One region of the Heyndrickxia sp. NPDC080065 genome, then DNA from elsewhere that is predicted to be linked to it. Evidence: riboswitches for the same ligand, from Rfam matches in the RefSeq annotation. Region 1 holds a riboswitch; the other holds the start of a gene.
What was found. Region 1 has a riboswitch for S-adenosylmethionine ahead of ACQKP0_RS22695 (Na+/H+ antiporter NhaC family protein). Riboswitches for the same ligand answer to the same signal wherever they lie in the genome.
Positions count from the first base shown of each region.

Region 2: it holds a riboswitch for S-adenosylmethionine, as region 1 does, so the genes downstream of both, metK (methionine adenosyltransferase) here and ACQKP0_RS22695 (Na+/H+ antiporter NhaC family protein) in region 1, are expected to answer to the same signal.

Region 1 covers NZ_JBNNWS010000025.1:17,222-25,474, reverse strand. The annotation lists gene ACQKP0_RS22725 (DUF4037 domain-containing protein) at 1-104, opposite strand, end outside; gene ACQKP0_RS22720 (GNAT family N-acetyltransferase) at 177-728, opposite strand; gene ACQKP0_RS22715 (helix-turn-helix transcriptional regulator) at 1,093-1,596, shown strand; gene ACQKP0_RS22710 (MFS transporter) at 1,624-3,363, shown strand; gene ACQKP0_RS22705 (DUF4179 domain-containing protein) at 3,578-4,579, opposite strand; gene ACQKP0_RS22700 (sigma-70 family RNA polymerase sigma factor) at 4,560-5,099, opposite strand; SAM riboswitch class I at 5,474-5,581, shown strand; gene ACQKP0_RS22695 (Na+/H+ antiporter NhaC family protein) at 5,693-6,973, shown strand; partial or broken gene ACQKP0_RS22690 (Lrp/AsnC family transcriptional regulator) at 6,997-7,110, opposite strand; gene ACQKP0_RS22685 (YhgE/Pip domain-containing protein) at 7,468-8,253, opposite strand, start outside.
Region 2 covers NZ_JBNNWS010000014.1:18,822-27,074, forward strand. The annotation lists gene pckA (phosphoenolpyruvate carboxykinase (ATP)) at 1-1,295, opposite strand, end outside; SAM riboswitch class I at 1,573-1,746, shown strand; gene metK (methionine adenosyltransferase) at 2,053-3,255, shown strand; gene asnB (asparagine synthase (glutamine-hydrolyzing)) at 3,621-5,519, shown strand; gene ACQKP0_RS17250 (C39 family peptidase) at 5,650-6,411, opposite strand; gene ACQKP0_RS17255 (gamma carbonic anhydrase family protein) at 6,711-7,223, opposite strand; gene ACQKP0_RS17260 (lysophospholipase) at 7,456-8,253, shown strand, end outside.

The DNA.
Region 1 (8,253 bases):
TCCTGCAAGTTTCTTGAAACCGATCCTGCCAGAATAATCGCTTCAATTTTCGGGTTTTGCTTATAAACTTCTGCTATCTCTTTTGATTTCTGTATTAAATTCATTTGGGACCTCCAATAAAATTATTAAGCCTAAATAAAACAAGAGCTGCAACCCGCAACTCTTGTCTTTCCGACTCAATTCTTAATAGGAGAATGTAATGCTTCCCATTCTTCTCTTAAGACACCCATACGAATTGAATCATAATAATTACCTTCATAGAAGCGTACTTTACGAATACGTGCCTCCATTTGCATGCCTAATTTTTCCCCGACACGAATCATACGTTCATTTCCCGACCAAGTGGTTAAACCGACCCTTACCAGGGGTAGTGTGTTAAAAATATGATTAATCCAAAGCTCCAGAGCACGAGTTCCAATTCCTCTGCCCCAATTATGACCTTCATGGATAACAATACCTATTTCCAACCATCTTTTTTGTTCATCTTCATAATAATAGGAGACTATACCACATACGACTTCATTAACTGTAATGACCCAAAAATTCTCCTTACCAACCCATGTTTCCGCACTTTCCATGAATTGGTCAAAAGGCATAGATTTATGAGGAAAGTAAGGTGCATCCCATTTTTTCCACTCTGGTGCATCATCTTTATAGATTAACTCCCATAGTCTTAATAAATCTCCCTCATGAACCGGACGAATAACTAATTCCTTATCTTTATACATTTAAATCCTCTTTTCAAATTTAATTTTTATAAGATTCATAGATTGAAAAGAAGATTAGAACGATCTCTACTTTTCAATCACCTGGCTGAATAGTACGTTTTTCATTTTTATCACACCTTTCCTATTTATGGACTTATTGTAACATTATTCTTGATTATTTTTCATTATTTTTTCTATTCTGATTCGTATAAGTTCAAAAACTTTATTCAGATGCTTATAAAAATCTTTATTGGTTACATTTTACAAATGGAGGAGTAAAGGGTATAATCAACAATCATATTAACAATGTTAATATGATTGTTGATTATATTTATTGTGTGAGGTGCTTATTTTGAAAGGAAGAGATGTTGTTTTAGGGTTACTCATGGAAAAAGAATTATCTGGATATGATATAAAAATTGTTTTTGAAGAAGTATTCACTCATTTTTTTGATGGAAGTTTTGGGATGATTTATCCAACTTTAAAACAGTTAGAAAAAGAAGGGAAAATAAAAAAAGAGGTTGTAATGCAAGAAGGGAAGCCAAATAAAAAAATGTATTTCATAACAGAGGAAGGAAGAGAAGAATTTTATCAATATATGAAGACAGATGTAGAGAAGGATGTTCTACGTTCTGACTTTTTAATGCGTATGTATTTTGGGGATTATAGTGATACCAATACGTTAAAAAAGTGGATTGAAGAAGAAATTGAGAGAAAAGAAGCGTATATTACAGATCTCCGTTTGAAATATGAAAAGTGGAAGGATGGCATCACTTTTGCGGAAGAAATATCATTAGATCTCGGGATCGCGTCTTATACTGCGCAAGTTGAAACATTAAAAAATAAATTAGCACAACTTATAATGCGAGAAAAAAAAGATGAAAAGTAATGTTGCTTGTTAGAAAGGGGGATAGTTATGGAACAATCGAAAGGAATCAAAATTGTTTTCTTAATGTGTTTAGGTATTTTCCTGTGTATGATTGATACGACAATTATGAATATTGCTTTGCCAGCAATACAGGCTGATGTGAACACATCATTGGAGAAAATGTCTTGGATATTGAATGTATATACGATGTCTATTGCAGTATTAGCGATACCACTAGGGAGAATCGCTGATATCTTTGGTAAGGCAAAATTATATATTATGGGATTAATAATATTTGGAGTTGGTTCTGCGTTATGTGCGTTTGCACATACGGGAGATTTTCTTATTTTTTCTCGTTTCATACAAAGTGCAGGAGCAGCCATTTTATTTCCAACCAGTATGGTAATTGGGGTATCCGCAGTTCCAATGGCAAAAAGGCATATTGCGCTCGGTATTTTAGGGGTGACACAAGGGCTATCGGCAGCCATAGGACCTGTAATAGGAGGTGTTATTACACAAAATTTAGGATGGAGATGGGTTTTCTTTGTGAATATACCCTTTTGTATCATTGGTATTATACTATGTTTCATTATGTTAGAAATAAGAAATGAAGAACGAGTAACAGCTAAAATTGACTGGACTGGATTAGTACTTTCCAGTATCGCCATTTTCTTTTCCACACTTGTTCTAGTTAAAGGGAATACCTGGGGATGGCAGAGTAACTTTGCATGGATTTGCTATATCATTAGTGTTGTTTCTTTCATTCTATTTATTTTAGTGGAAAGAAAAGTTAAATCTCCGATGATAAATTTACAGCTATTTAAAGATCGAACTTTTGTTGGAGCTTCTATTGTAGTTATACTAAGTAATTTGTTTTTAATTGGTGTAACTGTCTTACTTCCGACCTTTCTTACAAAGATACAACACCGAACAGAAATCGAAGCAGCTTTTTTAGTGACCCCTATTTCTGCGATGATATTTTTAGTTTCTCCATTTGCTTCACTAGTTATGAAGAAGCTTGGCAAGGTTCCGGTTATATTAGTAGGATTTATGGTTATGAGTTTTGCATATTATTGTTTACAAATGATAGGCGTTCATTCAACTAGTAAAGAAATTATCGTTCCGTGCATGATTTTGGGTGTTGGCTATGGTTTAGTTATTGGGCCAATTACTATATTAACAGCCTCCTCGTTTGAAGGAGAATTGTTAACCGCCTCCCAAAGTGTTGTGTCTATGTTAAGACAGATAGGTATTGTATTAGCAGTGGCTATTTTTGTCTCAGGCTTAACTCATAATTTAGCTGAAAATAAAGAAAATGTATATCTCTATGCGGAAAAAAAAGTGCATGAGCTTCATGTTGATAAAGCGGAGCAAGTTCAAATATTAAAAGGAATAAAGAAAAGAATACAAAATAAAGACTTAGAATCAAATATAGAAAAGAATCAAGGAACTGATCAAATTGGCTTAAGTCAGAAACAAAAAGAAAGCATGATTCGAGAGAAAGTAAATAATGCCCTAAATGAAGTTCCATTAGAATATAGAGAAATGAAACGGTTAGAAATTACGAAGCAAGTAACGGAAGCGGTTGAAGAAAAGATTGAGAACATAAAGAGAGAAGTTGGTGCATTCTCAGATGATATCACTCATTACGCTGAAAAAGAGATGGCAGTAAGTTTTACCGATTTATATAAAGCGAGTGTACCAATTATTTTGCTCTGTAGTTTAGTCGCTTTTATTTTTCGTAATAGACAACTTAAAGTCGATAAGAGTAACAAACTAAATGTATAGAAATATTAACTTCAAAATTTAGTAAAGAAGTTAAGTTATGAACGATTTATAAAGTAGTTTAAATGATTTTATCAAAACTAAATCGTAAAAAATCATAAAAAATAAGGGATGATATATATTATACACGACTAATATGCATCATCCTTTTTACTTGCTTCACAATCGCGCCCGATGTGGAAAAAACTTTTGAAAATAAGCAAAAAACACCTTCCTCTTAATTATCTTGCACATTTACCTTCAGTGGCTCTAAATCTATATATTTCAGGTACCCTCTATGTTGAGGATAGATCACTAAATATTTAGTATCTCCTATTCCGGTTTCAAATATAGCCGAGTCAGAACCCAATGATCGTAGTGCTTCCGATAAGTCATTTCCTTTATCATCGATAATTTTAAAGTTTAAAAAATCCATTGGAATACTTGTTTTATAATCTAATCGTATATTCGATTTACCAATTATCATTGATTTCATCGTAAAGGAATAGTTTTCGTCTTGAGATGTACTATTTTCGAATGTTAGTGTTTTTAACGGAAGCTGCTTAACCGGTATTTCAAAATGCCAATTACCTTTTACTCCCCCCATATTCTCGAAAGTAATCGGAAGGGTAAAATCTTTTGGAAGTTGTTCATAGATAAATTGCATCTCCATTGCACCTTTGTAATAATCTCCAACCTTTTGCAGATGCGAATCTCGCCCGCCACCGCTCCACTTCATTCCGTCCATTTTATATAGATAGTAGTCAAACTCCGAAATTCCTTTTTCCCACAGCGAAAAACCTTGGTCTAAAACCAACCTACATTTTTCTTCAAACTTGGCCAAGGGTTCTCCTTCAGCTTTAAATGTAATTCCAATATAAATTCCATCATAATAAACACTCGTTAGCGTAATAGTAATACCTTTGTCCGAAGCTGTTTGACTTATTTTTGTTACTAAATTTTTCGCTTCTAGCTCTTTTCCCATTTTCATATCAAAGGACTTATAAATTGATCCTATTACTGGAACACTCGCCAAAACTTTTGTCATTGGAGAAAATACAAATCCTGAAACCAATAGTAGAGAAGCTGCTATGGAAGTAATGGAGACTGCTAACTTTGTTTTCTTTTTATTCTTTTTCTTCCGTCTTCCTTTTTCGATACCTTTATCGATTGCTGTAAATAATTCATCCACAGGTACTTCAATATTTTCCGTTTTTACATTAAACCATTCTTTGTTCATAATAGCTCTCTCCCCCCAATATCTTTTTCAATTCAATTTTGGCACGCCTCAGGTAGGATTTTACTGTTCCTTCAGGTTTATCCATCATTGTTGCGATCATATGTATAGGTAAGCCGTGATAATAGAATAAAATGATGGCTGTTCTATCATTTTCATTTAAACTATTTAGTGCATCAGCAAGGTCGATGTTCTGATGAATTTCGATGACTTTGTGGTCCTGCAAATTGGCTAAAGATTCATAATCAATCGTGGTTAACTTCTTATTTCTTTCCAGTATCCGATAAGCGGTTCGAATCAATATTCTAATAATCCAGGTACTAAAATATTCCGGGTTTTTCAATTTGCCAATAGATTCATATGCTTTACAAACTGTATCTTGGACAACGTCCAAAGCGTCTTCTTTATTCCCTACATATAAAAATGCAGTTCTATACAGTTTACTGCTCTCTTGTTTTAGTAATAATTCAAATGCTTGCTCATCACCTTTTATGGCTTTTTTAACAACATTGATATTTTCCATATTATTGATAACTCCTTTCATAATATTAGAGCAGTATTATTCAGAAAAAGTTTAAACGAAATACGAAAGTAAAATCTAGATCTCTAATACAAAAAAGAACTCCGACCTTTTCAAGAATCTGGACGATTGTTGAACAACAAGAGACTTTTTATTCCACTAAATTAGATTTCCTTGTCAAACTAGAACTTTTTATAAGCCTCTACGTATGTAATTTTCTTTTGCTCAAAAAAAATTATTTTGTGATTACGGTTAATAACTTAAAATTATTTTGATTTTATACCATAATCCAAAAATATCCATAAAAATTTTGTTGATAAGGGAATAAAAATCATGTAATCTTTTATTTGCTGTGACAAAAAAATATAATATTTTTCTTCTTATCAAGAGAGATGGAGGGACTGGCCCGATGAGATCTCGGCAGCGGAACTTAGTGATTAAGTTGCTGTGCCAAATCCAGCAAGCAAAGGCTTGATAGATAAGATGAGTGTTTTATAGATATAAGGCCTCTTCTTGTTGTTTCAAGATGAGGCCTTTTTTTCGGGGCAAAATATGGATAAAAGACGTGTCCTATTTTATTTTTTGGAGGTAGAACAATGAATAAAGGGAATCCATGGGCGCTGATCCCATTTGTTGTTTTTTTGATTTTATTTATTGGTTCAGGAGTTATTACAGGTGATTTTTATGCCTTTCCTGTCATTGTAGCCATTGCCATTTCGGGCGCTGTGGCTCTAGCGATGAATCGAAAAGAACCGTTTGCGCGAAAGGTTGATATTTTTTGCCGAGGCGCAGGAAATTTAAATGTCATGCTGATGGTTGTTATTTTTCTCTTAGCTGGGGCCTTTTCAGAGGCAGCAAAAGGCATGGGGGCAGTGGACTCCACTGTTAACTTTGCTTTATCGGTTGTTCCGGAAAACCTGCTTGTCGTAGGCTTGTTCATCATTGCCGGCTTTATCTCCCTGTCAATGGGTACATCGATGGGAACGATTGTTGCACTGGCGCCAATTGGAGTTGGGATAAGCGAGCATACCGATTTTCCCATGGCTTTAGTAATGGCGGCGATTATTGGCGGTTCGATGTTTGGCGATAATTTATCCTTTATTTCAGATACAACTATTACTTCCGTACGTTCACAAGGTGCACAAATGAAGGATAAATTTAAGGTGAATTTTTGGATTGCGTTGCCAGCAGCTATTATAACGGGCATTATTTTAGGGGTTATCACAATGGGTGACACGGCACAAGTAGAGCATTTGAGCTATAGTTGGGTAAAAATTATTCCCTATGTTTTGGTTATTATTTTTGCGTTAGCTGGAATGAATGTTTTCCTTGTTCTGGCATTAGGGATTGTTCTCGCCGGGGCTGTTGGCTTAGCGGATGGCAGCTATCATTTAATGAGCCTTTTGCAAAAGATTGGCGAAGGAATGGCAGGCATGTATGAAATCGCCTTTCTTGCGATATTAATAGCTGGAATGGTGGAGGTTATTAAATTTAATGGCGGAGTTGACTTTCTGCTTCACCTTGCGACACGAAGGATTAAATCGAAAAAGGGTGCTGAATTTGGTATTGCCGGTCTTGTGGGCCTAACTGATTTATCGACGGCCAATAATACGATTGCTATTTTAATTGCCGGCCCGCTTGCAAAAAATATTGCTGATCAGTATGGGATTGAGCCGCGAAAGTCCGCAAGTATATTAGATATTTTCTCCTGTGCGATCCAAGGCCTTCTGCCATACGGGGCCCAATTCCTGGCAGCCGCAAGCGTAGCCGGAATATCGCCAGTGAGCATCCTGCAATACTCTTTCTATCCAATCCTCATAGGAATATGCGGAATCATCGCTATCCTCATCGGATACCCGACAAAAAATAAAGCCTGAACTTCACTACTTTAAAAGTGTAATCACCTGTTATTCTCTATAGGGAAAGCAGTTGTATTTTTTATAGCTCGTAAAGACAAATTTGTTTGAATCCTGGATATTCCTAACTTGGTTAATTTTCTCACAAACTGACTCAATACAGTCTTTTTATTAAAGGCTGTTTTCGTAAAGGTTGTTGCTTTTTTAGTGATATTTTATTAACAATCTAAGTTGATTGTAGCGGAGGACACTTGACTCCTGCGGGAAAAAGAGGGAAGTGGGAGACCCCACAGGCGGTAACGCCGAGGAGGCTCCCATCCCTCCCCGCGGAAAGCAAGTGTCTGGAGCGGAAATCAACGGACTAAGTTTATAGTCTAAAAACAACAATTTATACGAAAAGAGCCTTATTAAAAAAGCCGTTTTCCCATTAAGAAAACGGCTTCTCCATGTTATAAATTCAATCATTTTTCTTTATCAGACTTGTGTTATCTTAAATTAAATGACCCATGCTATAGTTAGCCCTCTAAACTCTGGTTCTGCGTTTTCTCTTTTACTGAATTTAATTTTAATGCAGAACCTAGTATGATTACCATGCCCACTACTCCAATCCAAACAAGGATAGAAATAGGTGTATTCCAGGACAATCCTTTACCGAAGAAGAACAATTCTCGTAGACCTGCTACCATAAATCGCATTGGCAACCAAGAATAAACCCAATCTTGGTAAAATGTAGACATCATTTCAGGAGCCATTGAAAGTAATGGTGCACCAAAGAAAAGTAATATGACAAAGACAGGTATTCCCTTAATTCCTACCAAAGAAAATACAGCTGATATCATTAGGAAAAAGCTAAATGAAGTAATCGAAAGGAACAAGGCTGTATCTGTAAATTTCGGAATATTTAATCCTACCAACCCATCTGCTATCCAAGTTAATCCAAATCCAACTACTAGAGCAACAATCGCACCCATTAATATTTGAATCATCTTTGCTGCAAGGTTCTCTTTTCGGCTAGTAATCGATAATTTGCTAAAAGCGATATAGATAATAGCGGAACTTGCCATAATTGCCATCCATAGTGGCTGGAATAAGGAAACAGGAGCATTACCGTTTGCACTATTCGTTCCAGTTTCATTAACATTTGTTACTTTTTTTGCAATAGGTTCTACTAATTTAGAAGCCTGTTTTGCTGTTAAAGTTACTCCTTGCTTTTCAAATCCATCAAGTAGTTGGGTACGGACATTGTTGTTCATATTGTCAACAACACCATTCAATATCTGACCTGCCATCGTAGAAGCCAT
Region 2 (8,253 bases), on a different contig from region 1:
TCTCCGCCAGTCCAGCCAGTATTAACTAGGAACACTTGGACACCGTGCTCATCAATCTTTTTCCCAAGCATTTCTGCATATACAGTTGCTGGTAATGGTAAGAATGGTGAACCAAAGCATGTTGAGAAAGTGGCTTCCGGTGAAGTTATTCCACGTTCTGTACCAGCTAATTTTGAAGTATAACCACTTAGAAAATGATACATCGCCTGTTCCTTTGTTAGCTTGCTAATTGGAGGTAAAACGCCAAAAGCATCTGCTGTTAAAAAGATGATGGTTTGTGGATGGCCAGCTATACTTGGCTCAATAATATTATCAATTGCTTGTATTGGGTATGCTGCTCGAGTATTTTCAGTCAATGTCGAATCATTATATAATGGTTGCCTTGTTTGATTATCTACAACTACATTTTCTAAAACGGAACCAAAACGAATCGCATCATAAATTTGTGGTTCCTTTTCACGTGAAAGACCGATGCATTTTGCGTAACAGCCGCCTTCAATATTAAATACTCCATTTGAAGACCATCCATGCTCATCATCACCAATTAATTTGCGGTTTGGATCTGCTGATAATGTAGTTTTTCCAGTTCCAGACAATCCAAAGAATAGGGCTACATCACCCTCAGCACCTACATTTGCTGAACAATGCATAGGTAAAATGTCTTTTTTAGGGAGAAGATAATTCATAATGGAGAAAATCCCCTTTTTCATTTCTCCTGCATATTCTGTACCACCAATTAAGATGATTTTGCGTTCAAAGGAAACGACTATAAATGTTTCTGAATTTGTCCCATCAGTAGCTGGATCCGCTTTCACATTTGGTGCTGAAAGAATCGTGAATTCTGTTTGATGTGTCTCTAATTCTTCTTCAGTTGGACGAATGAATAATTGATGTGCAAACAAATTGTGCCATGCATATTCATTAATTACCTGGATCGGTAATCGATTTTTTTTATCTGCACCAGCAAATCCTTTAAAAACAAAAACTTCATTTTGTTCTTTGAGATAATTAACAACTTTTGTATATAATTTTTCGAATGAATCCTCAGAAATTGGTTGATTAACAGAGCCCCAATCGATATAGTCTTTTGTAGAAGCTTCTTCAACAATGTATTTATCTTTAGGAGAACGGCCAGTATATTTGCCAGTTTCAGCACAGATCGCACCTGTTGATGTCAAAATTCCCTCTCCTCTTTGTAATACCTTTTCCACAAGTTGAGGTACTGCTAATTGAGCAAGAATATTATTTCCTTCTAAAACATTAGCTAATGTATTAGAATAAGCTACTGATTTCATTTATACTAACCTTCCTTTTTAGAAAAAATTTAATATCATTTATATGTTAATTAGTATAACACAATTACTTAAATAGTCTATACTATTCATGCATATTTTTTAAATAACTTAAATTTGACATATTTAAGGGTAAATTCGTTGCATTTTGCGAAAACAATCTTGAATAAAGGTTATTAAGTTTAGATATATATAAAGGAAATAAATGACGAATATTAATGATAACAAAAAGTATTGACATGGTAAAACAAATTGCGTAATATTTTACCTTGAACGGATACTCTTATCCCGAGTAGGTGGAGGGACAGGCCCTATGAAACCCAGCAACCGGCATTCTAGAATTTAGAGGTTTGAAGTTAGAAATAAAAAACTGGTTTTGCCAGTTTAAAAAAATCTAACCTCTAGAATGAAACGGTGCTAACCAGAGGCAAGGTTAATCCTTGAACGATAAGAGTGAAAGGCACGGGTAATCGAACTAAACCTTTCCTCTCATAATAGTATGATGGGGAAGGGTTTATTTTATGTTAGATTATCCGCTTTCGTAACCTATGAATGTGATTTTTATTCGTTTTGTAGTATATAAAACTGCAGGGGCAAACTGTTTAATAAATAAATTGTCTAAAAGGCATTTTAAAAACTTAAACAGCCAAATAAAAATCTTGAAAAGGATAAAATCCTTGGTTTATTTCATAATAATGGGAATGAGTACCGTGAGGCGTAAAAATAGATAGTAGAGATTCTTAATATGGGAGGAAAAGAGATGACAAAAAAACGTCGTTTATTTACATCTGAATCAGTAACAGAAGGACATCCCGATAAAATCTGTGACCAAATTTCAGATGCAATTTTGGATGCGATCTTAGAAAAAGATCCAAATGCCCGGGTTGCATGTGAAACATCTGTTACTACAGGGCTTGTTTTAGTAGCTGGTGAAATTACAACCAACACTTATGTAGATATTCCAAAAATTGTTCGAGGAACGATAAAAAATATTGGTTATACACGTGCAAAATACGGGTTTGATGCAGAAACATGTGCAGTTTTAACATCAATTGACGAACAATCTGCAGACATTGCTATGGGTGTTGATAAAGCATTAGAGGCGCGCGAAGGACAAATGTCTGAAGAAGAAATCGAGGCAATTGGTGCAGGTGACCAAGGTTTAATGTTTGGATTTGCATGTAATGAAACGAAAGAACTTATGCCGTTACCAATCTCATTAGCACATAAATTAGCGCGTCGAATTGCAGAAGTACGTAAAGAGGACATATTACCATATTTACGTCCAGATGCAAAAACACAAGTAACGGTTGAGTATGACGAGAATGATCGTCCGGTACGTATCGATACGATTGTTGTTTCAACACAGCATCATCCTGAAATTAGCTTAGAACAAATCCAACGTAATGTGAAAGAATATGTGATAGGTCCAGTTGTTCCAAGTGAATTAATCGATGAAAATACAAAGTATTTTATTAATCCAACAGGTCGTTTTGTTATTGGAGGACCACAAGGAGATGCTGGTTTAACAGGACGCAAAATTATTGTAGATACTTACGGAGGATATGCACGCCATGGCGGAGGGGCATTCTCTGGTAAAGATCCTACAAAAGTGGATCGTTCTGCTGCATATGCGGCTCGATATGTTGCGAAAAATATAGTGGCTGCTGGCTTGGCAGAGAAATGTGAAGTCCAATTGGCTTACGCTATTGGAGTGGCGCAGCCAGTTTCTATTTCCATTGATACATTCGGAACTGGAAAAGTAACTGAGGATGTATTAATCGATGCGGTTCGTAATCACTTTGATCTTCGTCCGGCTGGGATAATCAAAATGTTAGATTTACGTCGCCCAATTTATAAACAAACAGCTGCTTATGGTCACTTTGGTCGCCATGATCTTGATCTTCCTTGGGAAAGAACTGATAAAGCAGACGCTTTACGTAAGCAAGCATTGAATATTTAATCTTAAAGAAAATGGAGTTACAATTATATCGTAACTCCATTTCCTTTTGTAATGGCTCTTTTCTTAAACTTTGTTGCTTTTGAATCGAAAAATCTTTATAACAGTATTAAGCCATTTAAGCATACGCACTTTTCTAAGAAAAGATGCCCCGAAAACAAACTATATTAGTTTTTATACAATATGCGAAATAGCGACAAGGAAAAATCGGCAGTAGGATTTTTCCATTCTTTACGAAAACAGACTTTGTAATAAAAAAATAAAATGATTGTCTACTGCAAAAGTAGCGAAAAAATGTTAGTATTATGAAGTGTAATTTTTTTAAAAAAGTAGTATGTTAATTAGAAATGGAGTAGGTGACATACATAATGTGTGGTTTTATCGGTTGTATACATGACAATGAGATTGAATTAAGAGATACAGATAGACAGCTTTTTAAAAACATGAACAATATCATTACACATCGTGGTCCAGATGATGATGGATTTTTTGAAGATGAACATATACAGTTTGGTTTTCGCCGACTAAGTATCATTGATATAGAAAGCGGTCATCAGCCGTTAACATATGAAAATGAACGTTACTGGATTATCTTTAATGGTGAGATTTATAACTATCTTGAGCTTAGAAATGAATTACTTGAAGCTGGGTTAACATTTGAAACATCATCTGATACAGAAGTTATTCTGGCACTTTATAGTTATTATAAAGAAAAGGCAGTAGAAAAACTTCGTGGTATGTTTGCTTTTACCATTTGGGATAAACAAGAGCAAATATTGATTGGTGCCCGTGATCCATTCGGCATTAAGCCATTTTTCTATAAAGAAGAAGAGAATCGTACATTTTTTGCTTCAGAAAAGAAAAGTATTCTTCTCGCAATGGAGAATGAAGAACTAAATTATGAAGCTGCCCAACATTATATGACATATCAATTTGTTCCAGAACCAGAAACAATGACTAAATGCATCAAAAAATTAGAACCAGGTCATTATTTTATCAAAAAATTGGGCGAACCAATGAAAATGGAACGTTATTGGAAAGCTTCATTCCAGCCTGTTCAAAAATCAGAAAATGAATTTATCAAAGAAATCAAAGATGTATTATTTGATTCGGTAAATGTTCATATGCGAAGTGATGTTCCTGTTGGATCATTCTTGTCAGGCGGTATTGATTCTTCAATTATTGCATCCATTGCAAAGCAATTTCATCCAAATATTAAAACCTTCTCAGTAGGATTTGAACGTAATGGCTTCAGTGAAATTGATGTAGCAAAGGAAACAGCTGAAAAGCTTGGAGTTGAAAATATTAGCTACGTAATTACACCTGAAGAATATATGAAAGAATTGCCTAAAATTATGTGGCATTTAGACGATCCTCTAGCAGATCCAGCATGTGTTCCGTTATATTTCGTTGCACGTGAAGCAAGAAAACACGTAACCGTTGTATTATCAGGTGAAGGGGCAGATGAACTCTTCGGTGGATACAATATTTATCGTGAGCCACAATCATTAGAAGTATTTAATAAAATTCCCGCGATTGGAAAATCATTATTAAAAGCATTGGCGAAGGTTCTACCTGAAGGTGTTAAAGGGAAAAGCTTTATTGAACGTGGTATAACTCCAATGGAAGAACGGTACATTGGAAATGCTAAGATGTATACTGAAGCTGAGAAGAAGGATTTGTTAGCTCAGTATAAATCAGGTATGGATTATACAGAAATTACAAAGCAGTTATACGCGGAGACAAAAGGCTATGATCCAGTTGATCGTATGCAGTACATCGATATTCATACATGGATGCGCGGTGATATCCTTTTAAAAGCGGATAAAATGACGATGGCACATTCATTAGAATTAAGGGTTCCATTTTTAGATAAAGAAGTGTTTAAAGTTGCTTCAAAAATTCCAACTAGCTTAAAAACGGCTGATAATACGACTAAGTATATTTTAAGAAAAGCAGCTGAAGGAATAGTGCCAGATCATGTCCTTGACCGTAAAAAATTAGGCTTCCCTGTACCTATTCGTCACTGGTTAAAAGATGAGATGCATGATTGGGCAAAACAAATCATTCACGAAAGTGGTACGGATCATATTATTAATAAGCACTATGTTTTAAATTTATTAGAAGAACATTGCCAAGGCAAACTGGATCATAGTCGAAAAATATGGACTGTCCTTGTATTTATGATTTGGCATGCTGTTTATATGGAAGAAAAATATGACTTTCAAAAGCAATATAAGCTTTCTAATTTAGAGACAACGGTTTAATCTAGAGGTGAGAGTTTAGAGGTTGGATTAAAAGCAATCGACGAATTAGCCGATTGCTTTTATCACATTATATACAAGGTTCCGAAAATATAAAACTTTAAAAAAGAAGAAAGCAGCCAGTATTACAAACCTAATTGAGGTAAGTAATGGCTTGGCTGCCCATTTGCACCCAGGCTTTTTCAAAGTCGTTAATGGGTGCTTTTTTATTTTTCTCTCCAGTTAGTGGATCATTAAAATAAACATATTTCTTGTCAAATCCCGTAATTAATACAGAATGCTCCTTACTAGTAACACGAATAGGACCTTTCTCAGTATACCATGTTTCAAAATATGAATTAGGCAAATGTTTATATGTCGTATTAATAATAACCCAAACTGGTCGTTGATCAGATAAATGAACTTTAAGTTCTTCGAAAGAATTTTTTGTCAGATTTACTATTTTCCCTGGTAAGAATTTTTCAGCTAGCTCAATAATTGGTTGAACATAGACACCAAGTCCAGGCTTTTCATACGTATAAATATTTCCAACGAAACCTTCGTGAGGATTCCCATAATAAATTTTATTGTCGATATATTTCTTTTGAGTTGGATTCTTTTTAATTTCCTTTGCAAGTGTCATTTTGTCGCTGCTAATTCCAGCTGCATGTAACAGCATAGCGAGACTTGTGACTTCACATCCTCGAGCTAATTCTGGAAATTGTGAAATCACAGGGATATTAAGTAACACCTTGTCTTTTATTTTTACAATTTTATAAAATTGGTTTAAATCAGATTGTGTCAATTCAAGATTTTTATCTTTGATGGTATCAGTCTTTACTATATTTTTATAACCATATAAAAAAATGATTGTCGCTAGTAAAAAGATAGTAAATCCTGAAAGAATGGATTTCATTATCAATCACCCGTATAAATAGTTTATATTATTTACATCGACAATTTTCATCATTTTTTTAGTATGTATGTGTTTTTTTAGGCTCTTTTAGTAAATTATGTTGTTTTTAACATCAAGTAAAAATCGGTAAAGATTTTACGTAGTAAATATCTAATAGGATTTTTACGATTCTAATTTATCGTCCTTTTGGAATTAGAGACTAATTATGTAGGGAAAAGAGCACGTAACAAAATTATTTTAGCATTGAGAATTTATCCGAAAAACAACGATATATCCTAAGATAGCCTTTTTTAAGATGATTATTTCTGAAGTGACTTATAATATTGGCCTTTTTCAGCATATTCTCTTGATATTCGTAGCATATCCTTAATATCTTCTTCATTTAATGTTCTAATCACCTTAGCAGGTCGACCAAATGCTAATGTGTTAGGTGGAATAATTTTACCTTGTGGTACTAAGCTTCCTGCTCCAATAAAGGCACCTTCACCAATTTCTGCGTTATCTAATATAATTGATCCCATGCCTATTAGTGCTTTTTTTCTAATTTTACAGCTATGTAAAATAACTTGATGTCCAACTGTTACTTCATCCTCAATAATAAGTGGATTATTTGGGCTTTGATGTAAAACAGAGTTATCTTGGATATTTACTTTATTTCCAATGATTGTTGGTGCAACGTCACCACGTATAGATGTATTGAACCAAACACTCGATTCTTCACCTATGGTTACATCTCCAGTTATAGTTACATAATCAGCAATAAATGCTGAATCAGCGATTTGCGGTTGTTTTCCTTTATATGGGTAAATCATATGAGCACTTTCCTTTCTTGATTTATAATTTGAATTATTTCCTATATAGACATAAGATTGGAACAGTTGTCTTTTTTATTTTGTCATTTTTTCAGAATGGGTACAATAATAAAAACTATAAAGGTATCATAGGTTGCCCAAGGCTAATCAAGGCGCTTACGCTTTTCTTATTTTATGGTTTCATTTAAAATAATTTATAATTACAAAGCCAGACAAGAAGGAGGTTTCAGATATGTGGAAGTGGGAAGCAGATCAAGATCCAAAAGCTGTTATCGTAATTGTTCATGGGGCGATGGAACACCATGGAAGATACAGCTGGCTTATTGAAATGTGGCGATCGGCTGGATACCATGTAATAATGGGGGATTTGCCAGGCCAAGGAATGACAACAAGATCCCAAAGAGGTCATATCGATTCCTTTGATGAATATATTTTTGAAGTAAAAGATTGGGTACAAACTGCTTATCAATTTGATGTTCCCGTGTTTTTATTAGGTCATAGTATGGGAGGACTTGTAGTGATAAGGACACTGCAAGAGGAGAGGTTAAATCTAGCTGGTGTTATACTTTCTGCACCTTGTTTAGATTTAGTAAATTATCCTTCAAAATTTTTAAGCTTTTTATCTCATGGTTTAAATCGGGTAGCCCCTCAGATCAAATTTTCCAGCGGACTTTTGATTGAGTCTGTTACGAAAAATGAGGAAGTCAGGGATATTGCTTTAAATGATTCCCTCTATGTTACTAAAGTTTCTGTTAGATGGTACCGTGAGTTAATAAAGGCTATGAAATTGGCTTTCATTAACATACCCAAAATACCCGATGTTCCTTTTTTGGTTCTTCAGGGAGGAAATGATAAAATTGTAAATAAACTAGCTGTAAACGATTGGTTTAATAAAGTTTCCTTGTCTGAAAAACTATATAAGGTTTGGCCAGACAGCTATCATGAAATATTTAGTGAACCAGAACGAGAAGAAGTGTTTCAATACGCAAAGAATTTTGTTGAAACGAGACTTAGTTCTTTAGGATATATT